Regions from separate parts of the Variovorax sp. GW531-E2 genome, predicted to be linked through region 1. Evidence: predicted binding sites of a transcription regulator. Region 1 holds the regulator's gene; each other region holds the start of a gene.
The links. The regulator LexA, encoded in region 1, represses DNA repair genes until DNA is damaged. The targets are predictions, from matches to a motif close to ACTGTATNNNNATACAGT.
Positions count from the first base shown of each region.

Region 2: the regulator LexA is predicted to act here: its motif matches at 2,000-2,017, upstream of AC07XP_RS18600 (PA0069 family radical SAM protein).
Region 3: the regulator LexA is predicted to act here: its motif matches at 2,120-2,137, upstream of AC07XP_RS04105 (ATP-dependent helicase).

Region 1 is NZ_JBWKXQ010000002.1:199,324-203,580, forward strand. It holds gene adk (adenylate kinase) at 1-275, shown strand, start outside; gene AC07XP_RS02395 (asparaginase) at 306-1,292, opposite strand; gene lexA (transcriptional repressor LexA) at 1,366-2,049, shown strand; gene AC07XP_RS02405 (hypothetical protein) at 2,194-2,574, shown strand; gene AC07XP_RS02410 (D-2-hydroxyacid dehydrogenase family protein) at 2,742-3,749, shown strand; gene AC07XP_RS02415 (MFS transporter) at 3,754-4,257, shown strand, end outside.
Region 2 is NZ_JBWKXQ010000031.1:52,947-57,203, forward strand. It holds gene gnd (decarboxylating NADP(+)-dependent phosphogluconate dehydrogenase) at 1-253, shown strand, start outside; gene AC07XP_RS18595 (gluconokinase) at 270-779, opposite strand; gene AC07XP_RS18600 (PA0069 family radical SAM protein) at 867-1,961, opposite strand; gene AC07XP_RS18605 (GbsR/MarR family transcriptional regulator) at 2,096-2,698, shown strand; gene AC07XP_RS18610 (thiol-disulfide oxidoreductase DCC family protein) at 2,768-3,199, shown strand; gene AC07XP_RS18615 (SAM-dependent methyltransferase) at 3,252-4,193, shown strand; gene AC07XP_RS18620 (SRPBCC family protein) at 4,224-4,257, shown strand, end outside.
Region 3 is NZ_JBWKXQ010000004.1:13,380-17,636, forward strand. It holds gene AC07XP_RS04105 (ATP-dependent helicase) at 1-2,107, opposite strand, end outside; gene corA (magnesium/cobalt transporter CorA) at 2,333-3,319, shown strand; gene AC07XP_RS04115 (YoaK family protein) at 3,377-4,129, shown strand; gene AC07XP_RS04120 (5'-methylthioadenosine/adenosylhomocysteine nucleosidase) at 4,139-4,257, opposite strand, start outside.

The DNA.
Region 1 (4,257 bases):
CATCGGGCCGCACCTACCACGTCAAATTCAATCCGCCGAAGGTGGAAGGCAAGGATGACGTGACCGGTGAAGAGCTGATCCAGCGCGAAGACGACAAGGAAGAGACCGTGCGCAAGCGGCTCGACGTCTACAGCCAGCAGACCCGTCCGCTGGTCGACTATTACTCGGCCTGGGCCAAGACCGACCCGGCCGCCGCGCCGAAGTACCGCGCCATCCAGGGCGTGGGCACGGTCGACGAGATCACGCAGCGCGCGCTTGCCGCACTGAACAGCTGATTCAGCGGCTGATTCGTCAGCCTCTTTCTCCTAGCCGCCCTCCGCCTCCGGCAGGGCGGCCACTCCCAACAGTTCCAGCACCAGCGCGACCCGCGCCTTCACCGGCGTGAGTGCGCCCGCGTCCCGCAGCCCGTCACCGGGTTTCGGCAGGATGCGTCCGTTCGCACAGCGTGTGGCGCGCAACACCACCAAGCCGCTGTCCTGCGCCTTCAGCGCTGCAGCTTCCAGCGCGTGGTGCACGGTGCCGTTGCCGGTCGTGGCCACGACCAGCCCGCGCAAGGGCTCAGTCGACGAGAGCAGCAACGCCTCCACGATCGCACCGCTCGCGCCCGCGTGGCTCATGACGATCTCGACGCGGGGCCACGGCTTCAACACCGCCTCCAGCCGCGCCGCATCGAACGGCGCCCCCTGCGGCCACGCACGCACGCGCCGCACTTCGCCCTCTTCCACATAGCCGACCGGCCCCGCATCGCCCGACGCGAAGGCATCAAGGCGGTAGGTGTGCACCTTCTGCACATCGAGGCCGCTGTGGATCGCGCCCGCACACACCACCGTCACGCCCTGCGCGCCGGGCGTCGAGGCCACAGCGAGTGCGTCGCGGACATTCTGCGGACCGTCAGGCGACAGGGCCGTCGCCGGGCGCATCGCGCAGGTCAGCACCACCGGCTTGGCCGGCGCGAGCACGGCGTGCAGGAAGAAGGCGGTCTCTTCCAGCGTGTCGGTGCCGTGCGTGACCACGATGCCGGCCACGTCCGGCTGCGCCAGCCAGTGTGCGCAGCGCGCGGCCAGCTGGCGCCAGGTGTCGGCGTCCATGTCCTTGCTATCGAGCTGCGCGACCTGCTCCGCCACCAGCGTCACGCCGGTCGGCGCCTCGATGCCGCCCAGCAGGTCCGCCACGCCCACCTGCCCGGCGGTGTAGCCGATGTTGTCGCCGCTGCTGGCGGCCTTGCCGGCAATGGTGCCGCCGGTGCCCAGCACGACCACGCGGCGCGTCCCGGACGAAGAGGAATGAGTCATGGCTTGTCAACTTTTGAAAACTGGTTAAAAATACAGGTACTGGATATCTAGCCAGTGCCGCAAGGAAACCACTATGCAGTTCGCAGTGAAGCTTACCGCCCGCCAGCAGCAGATCCTGGACCTGATCCAGGGCGCCATCGCACGCACCGGTGCGCCGCCCACGCGCGCCGAAATCGCCAACGAGCTGGGCTTCAAGTCGGCCAACGCCGCCGAGGAGCACCTGCAGGCCCTGGCCCGCAAGGGCGTGATCGAACTCGTCAGCGGCACGTCGCGCGGCATCCGCCTCAAGGGCGATGCGCTGCGCTCGCTCCACGAAACGCGCCACCGCGAAGGCAACCAGTTCTCGCTTTCGCTGCCCGGCATGGCCCAGCTCGCGCTGCCGCTCATCGGCCGTGTCGCGGCGGGTTCGCCCATCCTCGCGCAAGAGCACGTCGACCAGACCTACTACGTCGAGAACACGCTGTTCCAGCGCCAGCCCGACTACCTGCTCAAGGTGCGCGGCATGTCGATGCGCGACGCCGGCATCATGGACGGCGACCTGCTTGCCGTGCAGGCCACGAAGGAAGCGCGCAACGGCCAGATCGTGGTGGCACGCCTGGGCGAAGAAGTCACCGTGAAGCGCCTGAAGCGCAACAAGCAGGTGATCGAACTGCACGCCGAGAACCCCGACTACCCGACCATCATCGTCCAGCCCGGCGAGCCCTTCGAGATCGAAGGCCTCGCGGTCGGCCTCATCCGCAACACGATGCTGATGTAGGCCCCGGGCCTGTTGCCCACACGCAGCAGCACCTCATCCGGCCGCGACAGGTGGCGGGCGTATGGCGCGAAGTCGCCATCACCCTGTCGTGGCCGATTCAAGAAATCCTGCCTGTGTTCAACCTCATACTTTTTTGGAGTTCACATGGGAATCGCCCTCCTCGCCATCGCCGACCTCTGGTCGCCCCTGCAATCGCTGGCCACCCGCTGGATGCCCGCCCGCCGTCCCTCGCATGGTGAGAGCGGCGATGCAGCCGCTGGCCTGCGCTACGTGGCCATTCGCCCGGCCTGCACGGCGCGCACCGCTGGCAGCCCGGCGCCGACCGCGTCACCGTCCGCCGCCACGCCCGCCCGCCCGCTGCGCGTGGTCCGCGTGGTCGATCGGCAAGGCTCGCAGCGCGGCTGCGCCAACCGGGTCGTGATTTACGGCCGCATGGCCGACGTGTGCGCCGAACTCGACCGGCTCGCCGCACTGGAAGCCGCGGAAACCGGCAGCGGCGCGCCCCGCCCCAGCCACCTGCACTGAGAAAGTGCCAACGAACCCGCCGTGCCTGCGCACTCTGTGCGCCCCTCATGCGCACGGCGGATTCACCTCCAACGGGCTGAAACAGGCCTCCCGGGCGCCATCCGGTGCCGGGTATCCAAACGTTCACACGTGCGACGTGCCGATGCTGCGAGGCACAATGGCATGCCATGAACATTGTGATCCTCGACGACTACCAGGACGCCGTGCGCAAGCTGCAGTGCGCTGCCAAGCTGGACGCTTACGCCGCCAAGGTCTACACCAACACGGTCAAGGGCATCGGCCAACTGTCGGTTCGCCTCAAGGATGCGGACGTCATCGTGCTCATCCGCGAGCGCAGCCAGATCTCCCGCCAGCTGATCGAGAAGCTGCCCAAGCTCAAGCTGATTTCCCAGACCGGTCGCGTCGGTGGCCACATCGACGTCACCGCCTGCACCGAACGCGGCGTGGCGGTGGCCGAAGGCTCGGGCTCGCCGCAGGCGCCCGCCGAACTCACCTGGGCGCTGATCATGGCGGCCATGCGCCGCCTGCCGCAGTACATCAGCAACCTCAAGCACGGGGCCTGGCAGCAGTCGGGCCTCAAGTCGGCGTCGATGCCTCCGAATTTCGGCGTGGGCTCGGTGCTCAAGGGCAAGACGCTGTGCATCTGGGGCTACGGCCGCATCGGCCAGTTGGTGGCCCGCTATGGGCAGGCCTTCGGCATGCAGGTCGTGATCTGGGGCCGCGAGGCCAGCTGCGCCAAGGCGCGCTCCGACGGCTTCCAGGTGGCGCAGAACCGCCACGAATTCTTTGCCGCCGCCGACGTGCTGTCGGTGCACCTGCGGCTCAACGAGGACACCCAGGGCCTCGTCAAGCTCGAAGACCTCTCGCGCATGAAGCCGACGGCGCTGTTCGTCAACACCTCGCGCGCCGAGCTGGTCGAGGCCGATGCCCTGCTGGCCGCGCTCAACCGCGGCCGCCCCGGGCTGGCGGCCATCGACGTGTTCGAGAGCGAACCGCCGCTGCAGGGCCATGCGCTGCTGCGCCTCGAAAACTGCATCTGCACGCCGCACATCGGCTACGTCGAGCAGGAAAGTTACGAAAGCTACTTCGGCCAGGCGTTCGACAACGTCGTGAGCTTCATCAAGGGCAACCCCACGAACATCGTGAACCCCGGCGCGCTGCAGGTCCGGCGGTGAGCGCATGAGCCGGCCCGCGCCGCAGCGAGGCGCGCTCTGGGCGCTGCTGGCCGGCAATTTCGTGATCGGCACGGGCGTGATGGTCGTGCCCGGCACCCTCAATGAGATCAGCGCCTCCTTGGCCATCAAGGTCGCCACTGCAGGCCAGCTGATCAGCGCGGCCGCCTTCGTGATGTGCCTGGGCGCCCCGCTGCTGGCCGCCGCGGTCGCCGGCTGGGACCGCCGCAAGTTGCTGGCCCTCACCCTGCTCTGGTACGCCGCGTGGCACGTGGTCGCGGCGCTCGTGCCCAGCTTCGGCGCGCTGCTGCCGGTGCGCATGCTGACGGTGATCGCGCCCGCCATCTTCACGCCCCAGGCCGCGGCCTGCGCCGGCATGCTGGTGCCGCCCGAGCAGCGCGGGCGCGCCGTCACCTTCGTCTTTCTCGGCTGGTCGGTGGCCTCGGTGCTGGGCCTGCCGATAGGCGCGCTGATCGGCGGCCACCTGGGCTGGCGCATGGCCTTCATGGCC
Region 2 (4,257 bases), on a different contig from region 1:
CCCGTTCTTTCAAGACCTGCTGAACCGCACGCAGCAGAACTGGCGCGAGGTGGTGGCGCTGGCGGTCAGTAACGGCATCCCGGTGCCGGCCTTCAGCGCGTCGCTGGCCTACTACGACAGCTACCGCACGGCGCGTCTGAGCGCGAACCTGCTGCAGGCGCAGCGCGATTTCTTCGGGGCGCACACGTACGAGCGTGTCGACAAGCCGGAGGGCCAGTTCTTCCACACGGACTGGCCGGAAGTCATCGAATAAGGAAGGCGCTCGCCCTTCAGCCGGCGTCGGCCAGCCAGTCGCGCACCACGCCGACCGACTGCGCCAGCGGCGCCGTCGCATCCACCGCCAGCACGCCGGCCTCACCCACCGGCGATTCGAGCGTGGCGAACTGGTTGGCCACGAGGCTGGCCGGGAACATGTGCAAGCCAGCACCCGCGCGCGCGGCCACGCGGCGCTCGGCTTCGGCGCGGTCGATCTGCATGAACACGAAGCGCAGGCCCGGCGCGGCGGCGCGCAACTGGTCGCGGTAGCTGCGCTTGAGCGCGGAGCAGGTCATGACGGCGCCCTGCGGCGCATCGGCCAGGGCGCGGCCCAGCGTGGCCAGCCAGCCGGCGCGGTCGGCGTCGGTGAGCGCGATGCCGCGGCTCATCTTGTCGACGTTGGCGGGCGGATGGTGGTCGTCGCCCTCGATCAGCGGCAGCCCGAACGCCGTGGCCAGCGCCGCGCCCATGCTGGACTTGCCGCAGCCCGAAACCCCCATCACCACGAGCCAGACCCTGTTCATGCGCGCCTTTGACCTTGTTTGAAGCAGCCGATGCCGAATGCGTGCCGAAGCCGGCACGGCCACGAATCTACCGCGTCGGCGCGGTGTTCAGAACAGGCTCCCCTGCCCCACGGCGCCGGGCGGGCGGAATGCCCCGGTGTCCAGCGCGATCCGCTCGCGGTTGAAGCCCAGCCGGTGTGTCGCTTTCTGGAAGCGCTGGTGGATCAGATCGGCCCACAGGCCGCTGCCCTTCATGCGCGTGGCGAAGTCGGCGTCGTAGTCCTTGCCGCCGCGCATCTCGTGGATGCGCGCCATCACGCGCTCGGCGCGCTGCGGGTAATGCAGCTCGAGCCATTCCTTGAAGAGCGGCGCCACCTCCCACGGCAGCCGCACCACGGTGTAGAAGGCACTGCGCGCGCCGGCCTCCCAGGCAGCTTCGAGCACCTGCTCCATGTCTTCGGTGATGAAAGGAATCTGCGGCGCCACGCTCACGCCCACCGGCACGCCGGCCTCGGCCAGGGTGCGGATGGTGCGCAGCCGCCGGTGCGGCGCGGCGGCGCGCGGCTCGAGCTTGCGCGCCAGTTCGCCGTCGAGCGTGGTCACGGTCACGTACACGGCCGCGAGCCGGTCGGCGGCCATGGGCGCGATCAGGTCGAGGTCGCGCTCGACCGCGCTCGACTTGGTGACCAGCGCGAACGGATGCCGCACTTCGCTCAGCAGCTCGATCACGCCGCGCGTGAGCCGCAGCTCGCGCTCGATGGGCTGGTAGCAGTCGGTGGCGGTGCCGATGGCGAGGTTGCTGGGGCGGTAGCCCTTGCGTCCGAGCTCGGCGCGCAGCACCTCGACGAGGTTGCGCTTGGCGATGAGCTTGGTCTCGAAGTCGAGGCCGGGCGAGAGGTTGAGGTAGCTGTGCGTGGGCCGCGCAAAGCAGTAGATGCAGCCGTGCTCGCAGCCGCGGTACGGGTTGAGCGAGCGGTCGAAGGGGATGTCGGGCGACTCGTTGCTGCTGAGCACCGACTTCACGTCCTCGAAGCGCACCTCGGTGGCCAGCGGCAGCAACCCGGCGGCCTCGGCTTCGCCGTCTTCCAGCGTGCCCCAGCCGTCGTCGAAGGCGTCGCGTTCGTCTTTGGAGAACCGGTGCACGAGCCGCGTGGCCGCGCCTCGGCCCTTGATGATGTGGATGGGAACCTGGGCGGCGGGCATGGCGAGTCCTTGGAAGGAAACAGGAAACAAGTCGAATAACTGTTTATTCATACAGTATTTCACTTTTGATCCCGAGATGCTGAGTTTTTTGTTTCTGTCTTGACAGAAATTCAGGAATTCCTAAACTCGACGCCATGGAACTCACCGACATTCAACGCAAGTTCGTCCTGCACTGGGGCGAGATGGGCTCCATGTGGGGCGTGAACCGCACGGTCTCGCAGATCCACGCCCTGCTCTTCGCGCACGGCAAGCCGATGCACGCCGAAGAGCTGTCGGAAACGCTGGGCGTGGCCCGCTCCAACGTCAGCAACAGCCTGAAGGAACTGCAGGCCTGGAACCTCGTGCGCGTCACCCACACGCTGGGCGACCGGCGCGACTACTTCGAGACCAGCGTCGACGTGTGGGAGCTGTTCCGCACCGTGGTGCGCGAGCGCAAGGAGCGCGAGTTCGACCCCACCATCCGCGTGCTGCGCGAGATCGTCGCCAGCCCCGACTTCCAGAAGGAGCCGCCCGATGCACAAGACCGCATCCGCTCCACCATGGACCTCATGACCAAGCTCGCCACCTGGGCCGACGAAATGCTGCGGCTGTCGCCCGGCACGCTCGACAAGGTGCTCACGCTCGGCGCCAGCGTGCAGAAGTTCGTGCGCGGCGACAGCGCACCGCCCCCCGCCCCTCCTGGCGCCGGCAAGGGCGACGACCCCGACGCGCACCACGCCAGCCTGCCCATGATCTGAGAAAGGCCGCGTCCTTTTTTTTGCCTTCTTATTTCTGTTTTGACTGAAATATCGAGAACCAAAAGCACCATGACCCGCTTCGCCCCCGCCACCTATCCGCTCACCGTCTACTTCGACGCCACCTGCCCGCTGTGCACGGCCGAGATGGGCGCCATGCAGGCGCGCGACGCTGCGAAGCGACTGCGCCTGGTCGACTGCTCGCCCATCGGTTTCGCAAACGGCCCGGCACCGCGCGAGGTGCTGATGCGCTCGCTGCACGCGGTCGATGCCGCAGGCCGGCTGCGCGTGGGCGTCGACGCCATCCGCGCCTGCCGCGCGGCCGTGGGCCTGCCGGCCGGCGGCGCGGTGCTCGACCTGCCGGTGGTCGGCCGGCTGGCCGACCGCGCGTATGCGGTGCTGGCGCGCAACCGCTACCGGCTGCCGCGCTGGCTGGTCCTGCGGCTCGCGGGGCACGGTGCGATCGCGCCGGCCACCTGCGCCGACGACCACTGCAAGCTCTAAAAAACCACTCACGCTGTCACACACCACCCGCTCACGTCCGAAGGAGTTTTCGATGCCCGACGTCTTCCAGGCCGACTTCCGCCTGCCCGGCACCGCGCGGCCCGCGCCGCCTGCCGTCGAAGGCCACGTGAGCCGCGAGGACACGCAGGACTATTTCACCGAGGTCGCCGACGACTACCGCGCCTGGAGCCCCAGCTACAACATGCACTTCGGCTTCTGGCGCCTGGGCCTGAACCCGCTGCGGCGCGAGGGCATGCTGATCGAGATGAACCGCACCGTCGGCCGCGCACTGCAACTCGACACCACCACCCATGCCCCGCGCTGCGTGGTCGACCTGGGCTGCGGCGCCGGCGCCACCTCGCGCACGCTGGTCGGCGACGACCCCGCGCTGCATGCGGTCACGGTGACCAACGTGCCGGTGCAGAACGGCATCGCCGCGCGGCTCGACGCCCGGGCCGGCGTGGCCGACCGCGTCGCGCACGTCGAGGCCGACTACACGCGCACCGGCCTGCCCGCCGCCCAGGCCGACGGTGCCTGGGCGCTCGAGAGCGCCTGCTACGCCGAGGGCACCGCCAAGGCCGACTTCGTGCGCGAGGCCGCGCGGCTGCTCAAGCCCGGTGCGCGGCTGGTGGTGGTCGACGGCTTCCTGCTGCGCCGCCGGCCGGGCCGCCTCGCGGGCTGGCTGCACCGCCTGTGGGCCGACAGCTGGGCCGTGCCCACGCTGGCTGTGCGCGACGACTTCACGGCCGCGCTGCGCGCCCACGGCTTCGAGGACGTCGAGTTCACCTCGCTGCGCTGGCGCGTGGCGCCGAGCGCGCTGCACATCCCCGTGCTGGCCACGCGCTTCACGCTGGCCGAACTGTGGAAGGCGCGCGGCAGGCTCAGCCCCTGGCGCCGCAAGCACATCGTGGCCAGCTACTGCGCGCTCGCGCTGGGCATGTTCTGGCGCGACTTCGACTACGCCATGGTGACGGCCCGGCGCAGCGCCAGCTGAGACATCACAAAAAGAGGAGAAGAGATTTCCATGCGCACCGAGCCCGAAGAAAGCAAACTCGCCG
Region 3 (4,257 bases), on a different contig from region 1:
CGGCGCGCATGCGGTTGCGCAGGTCGATCACCGCGGCCGGTGGCGGCACGGCGGGCGGCAGCACCGGCGGCGGCGGCCAGGTCTGCAGCTCGAAGCCCGCCAGGTCGGACTCCGTGATGAAGCGGGTGCGGTTGGCGTACAGGTGCCGGTCGCCACGCGCCGCCTGCTGCGTGATGTGGAAGCGCTGCGGCATCACCAGGTGCAGGTGATCGCGGGCCCGCGTCATCGCCACGTAGAGCAGGCGCCGTTCTTCTTCCAGCTCGTGCGCGCCCTGCGCCACGTCGGCCGGCATGCAGCCGTCGACCACGTTGATGACGTGCACCGAGTTCCACTCCTGCCCCTTGGCCGAATGGATGGTCGACAGGATCAGGTAGTCCTCGTCGAGCGAGGGCGGGCCGGGCCGGTCGCTCGTGGCCTCGGGCGGGTCGAGCGTGAGCTCGGTGAGAAAGCGTTCGCGCGAGCCATAGCCGGCCGCCAGCCGCGCCAGCTGCTCGACGTCGGCACGCCGCACGCCCGAGGTGTCTTCGTACAGCCGCTCCAGGTGCGGCTGGTACCACTGCATGGCCACCTCGACGTCGGCCGGCCACTGCAGCGACGGCGCGCGCAAGGCGGCATAGGCCTGGGCGAAGTCGGCCCACTGTTCACGCGCGGCCGACGGCGGCACGAAGTCGCGCACGGCCGCGGCGGGGTCGGCCGCCTGGTCCATCGCGTCGAGCAGGCGCGTGCCGGTGGCCGGGCCCACGCCGGGAATGAGCTGCGTGACCCGGAAGCCCGCCATGCGCCCGCGCGGGTTCTGCGCGAAACGCAGCACGGCGAGCAGGTCCTTCACATGCGAGGCCTCGAGGAACTTGAGCCCGCCGAACTTCACGAACGGGATGTTGCGCCGCGCCAGTTCCAGCTCGAGCGCCGCGCTGTGCGACGAGGTGCGAAACAGCACCGCCTGCGACTTCAGCGCCAGCCCGCCTTCGCGGTGCGCCAGGATCTTGTCGGCCACCCAGCGCGCCTGCCCGGCCTCGTCGGGCACGAGCACCAGCACCGGCTTGCCGGCCGAGGGCTTGTCGGTCCAAAGCGTCTTGGCGTGCCGCTCGGCGGCCTGCGCGATGACGCGGTTCGACACGTCGAGGATTGGCTGCGTCGAGCGGTAGTTGCGCTCCAACGTGACGATGCGCGCGGCCTGCGAGAACTGCGACGGAAAGTCGAGGATGTTGCGCACCGTGGCGCCGCGGAACGAGTAGATCGACTGCGCGTCGTCGCCCACCACCGTCACGCCGCGCCCGTCGGGCTTCATCGCGCGCAGGATCTCCGCCTGCAGCAGGTTGGTGTCCTGGTACTCGTCGACCAGCACGTGGTCGAAGCGCGCGCCGACGTGCGCGGCCAGCGCGGGCTCGGCGACCATCTCGGCCCAGTAGAGCAGCAGGTCGTCGTAGTCGAGCACGTTCTGCTGCTGCTTGGCCTCGACGTAGGCGCCGAACAGCGTCTTGAGCTGGGCCTCCCACTCGGCGCACCAGGGAAAGCTGTCCTTCAGCACGGCGGCCAGCGGCGCGCGCGTGTTCACGCAGCGCGAGTAGATCGACAGGCAGGTGCCCTTGCGCGGAAAGCGGTTGACCGTGGACGACAGGCCCAGCTCGTGCCGCACCAGCCCCATGAGGTCTTCGGCGTCGCCGCGGTCGTGGATGGTGAAGTTCTCGTCCAACCCGATCTGCGCGGCGTACTCGCGCAGCAGTCGCGCGCCGATGCCGTGGAAGGTGCCGGCCCAGGGCAGCGCGGGCGGGCGCTCCGACTTCAGCCCCAGCACACGCGCCAGCACCTGGCCCGCGCGGCGCTCCATTTCCTGCGCGGCGCGGCGCGAGAAGGTGAGCAGCAGCAGGCGCTGCGGATCGACCCCGTCCGCGATCAGGTGTGCCACGCGGTGCGCCAGCGTGCTGGTCTTGCCCGAGCCGGCGCCGGCGATCACGAGCAGCGGCCGGTGGTCGGCGCCGACTGCCGTGCCCACGCCGTGCTCGACCGCCGCGCGCTGGTCGTCGTTGAGCGCGGCGAGCGCCGCGGCCAGGCGCTCGGCTTGCGTCTTCGGCGGGGTGGAAAGAACGGGGGACGCAGGGGTCTGCATGGGCACGACTTTACTGTATGTCCGTCCAGTTCGCGTGCCTTGTCGCCCTGTGGCCGGTGACATAATCGCGCCTCGCTGCAACCGGAGACTCCCCTTGGAAACCGCCCCGTCTCGGCAGCTTTCAACTCCCTGGCGACGCTGCGCGTGATGTACTGACGCCGGGTCCGCGGGAATTGAAAGCGCCCCGCCCTCGCCCATCGTTCAGTCACCCCCGGGAGTGAGCCCATGCTCAACATCTTTACGCTCGCCAACGGCCGCCTCGTCCAGGAAGAGATCGAGTCGCTCGAAGAGCTCTCCAAGTTCCAGCCGATCTGGGTCGACCTCGAGTCGCCCACGCTCGAGGAAAAGCGCTGGATCAAGCAGTACTACGGCCTCTCGATTCCCGAAGACGCGATGGACGAGGACATCGAGGAATCGGCCCGCTTCTACGAGGAAGACAACGGCGAACTGCACATCCGCTCCGACTTCCTGATCGACGACGACGAAGACCCGCGCACGGTGCGCGTCGCCTTCATCCTGAACCAGCACAACACCGACCTGCGCAGCCGCGGCGTGCTGTTCTCGATCCACGACGAAGACGTGCCCGTGTTCCGCCTGCTGCGCATGCGCGCACGCCGCGCGCCGGGGCTGATCGAAGACGCCAAGGAAGTGATGCTCAAGCTCTTCGACGCCGACGCCGAGTACTCGGCCGACACGCTGGAGAACATCTACGACGAGCTCGAGGTGGCGGGCAAGAAGGTGCTGTCGGGCAACGTCAGCGACGAGCTGGCCGGCGAGGTGCTCGGCGCCATCGCGCGCCAGGAAGACTTGAACGGCCGCATCCGTCGCAACGTGATGGACACGCGCCGCGCCGTGAGCTTCATGATGCGCAGCAAGATGCTCAACGCCGAGCAGTTCGAGGAGGCGCGGCAGATCCTGCGCGACATCGAGTCGCTGGACAACCACACGGCCTTCCTCTTCGACAAGATCAACTTCCTGATGGATGCGACCGTCGGTTTCATCAACATCAACCAGAACAAGACCATCAAGATCTTCTCGGTGGCCAGCGTCGCGCTGCTGCCGCCCACGCTGATCGCGAGCATCTACGGCATGAACTTCAAGTTCATGCCCGAGCTCGACTGGGCCATGGGCTACCCCTACGCCATCGCGCTGATGGCCGCGAGCGCGCTGGTGCCGATGTGGTACTTCCGCCGGCGCGGCTGGCTCAAATAACGCCGCACAGCGGGTGCTAGAGTGGCTGTCGGCAGGCAGCTGCCCCTGGAGAGCCCCGTGCGCAGACTTCGTTTCCTCACCAACCGCCACCGCGCGCCGTCGACGAACACCGCGCTCGGACTGCTGCTGGCCTTCAACGCCGGCGCCATCAACGCGGGCGGCTTCCTCGTGCTGCACATGTACACCTCGCACATGACCGGCTTCGCCTCGCAGCTGGCGGACGGCATGGTGCTGGGCAACCTCACGCTGCTGCTGAACGCGCTGGGCGCGATCCTGGCGTTCGTGAGCGGCGCCGCGGTCTGCGCGGTGCTGGTGAACTGGGCACGGCAGCACCGGCTGCATGGCGTGTACGCGCTGCCCCTGCTGCTGGAGGCCGCGCTGATGTTCCCGTTCGGGCTCGCCGGCGCCATCACGCTGACCTGGGCCACGCCGTTCGCGGTGCCGCTCACGGTGCTGCTGCTGTCGTTCATCATGGGCCTGCAGAACGCCGTGGCGTCGAAGACCTCGGGCGGCAGCACGCGCACCACCCACATGACCGGCAACATCACCGACGTGGGGATCGAGCTGGGCAAGATGCTCTACTGGAACCGGCGCGCGCCATCCACACCGCTGCCGGTGCGCCACGACCGCAGCCGGCTGCGCCGCTGCGGCGGCCTGGTCGCCATGTTCGTGCTCGGCGGCGCCGTGGGCGCGCTGGGCTTCAAGCACGTGGGATTCATCTGCGTCGTGCCGCTGGCCGCGCTGCTGCTGGCGCTATCGATCCCGCCGCTGCTGCGCGACCTGCCGCAGCTGCGCCGGCTCGCGCCGTAGGCGGGTTCTTCAGGCCGCGTCGCGCGGCAGGGAGGCGAGCCAGGCGTCGACGAGCGCGAGGCTGTAGCGGCTCGCCACCTCGGCCACGAAGCGCGTGAAGTCACCGTGCGCAGCATCGTCGGCGCGGT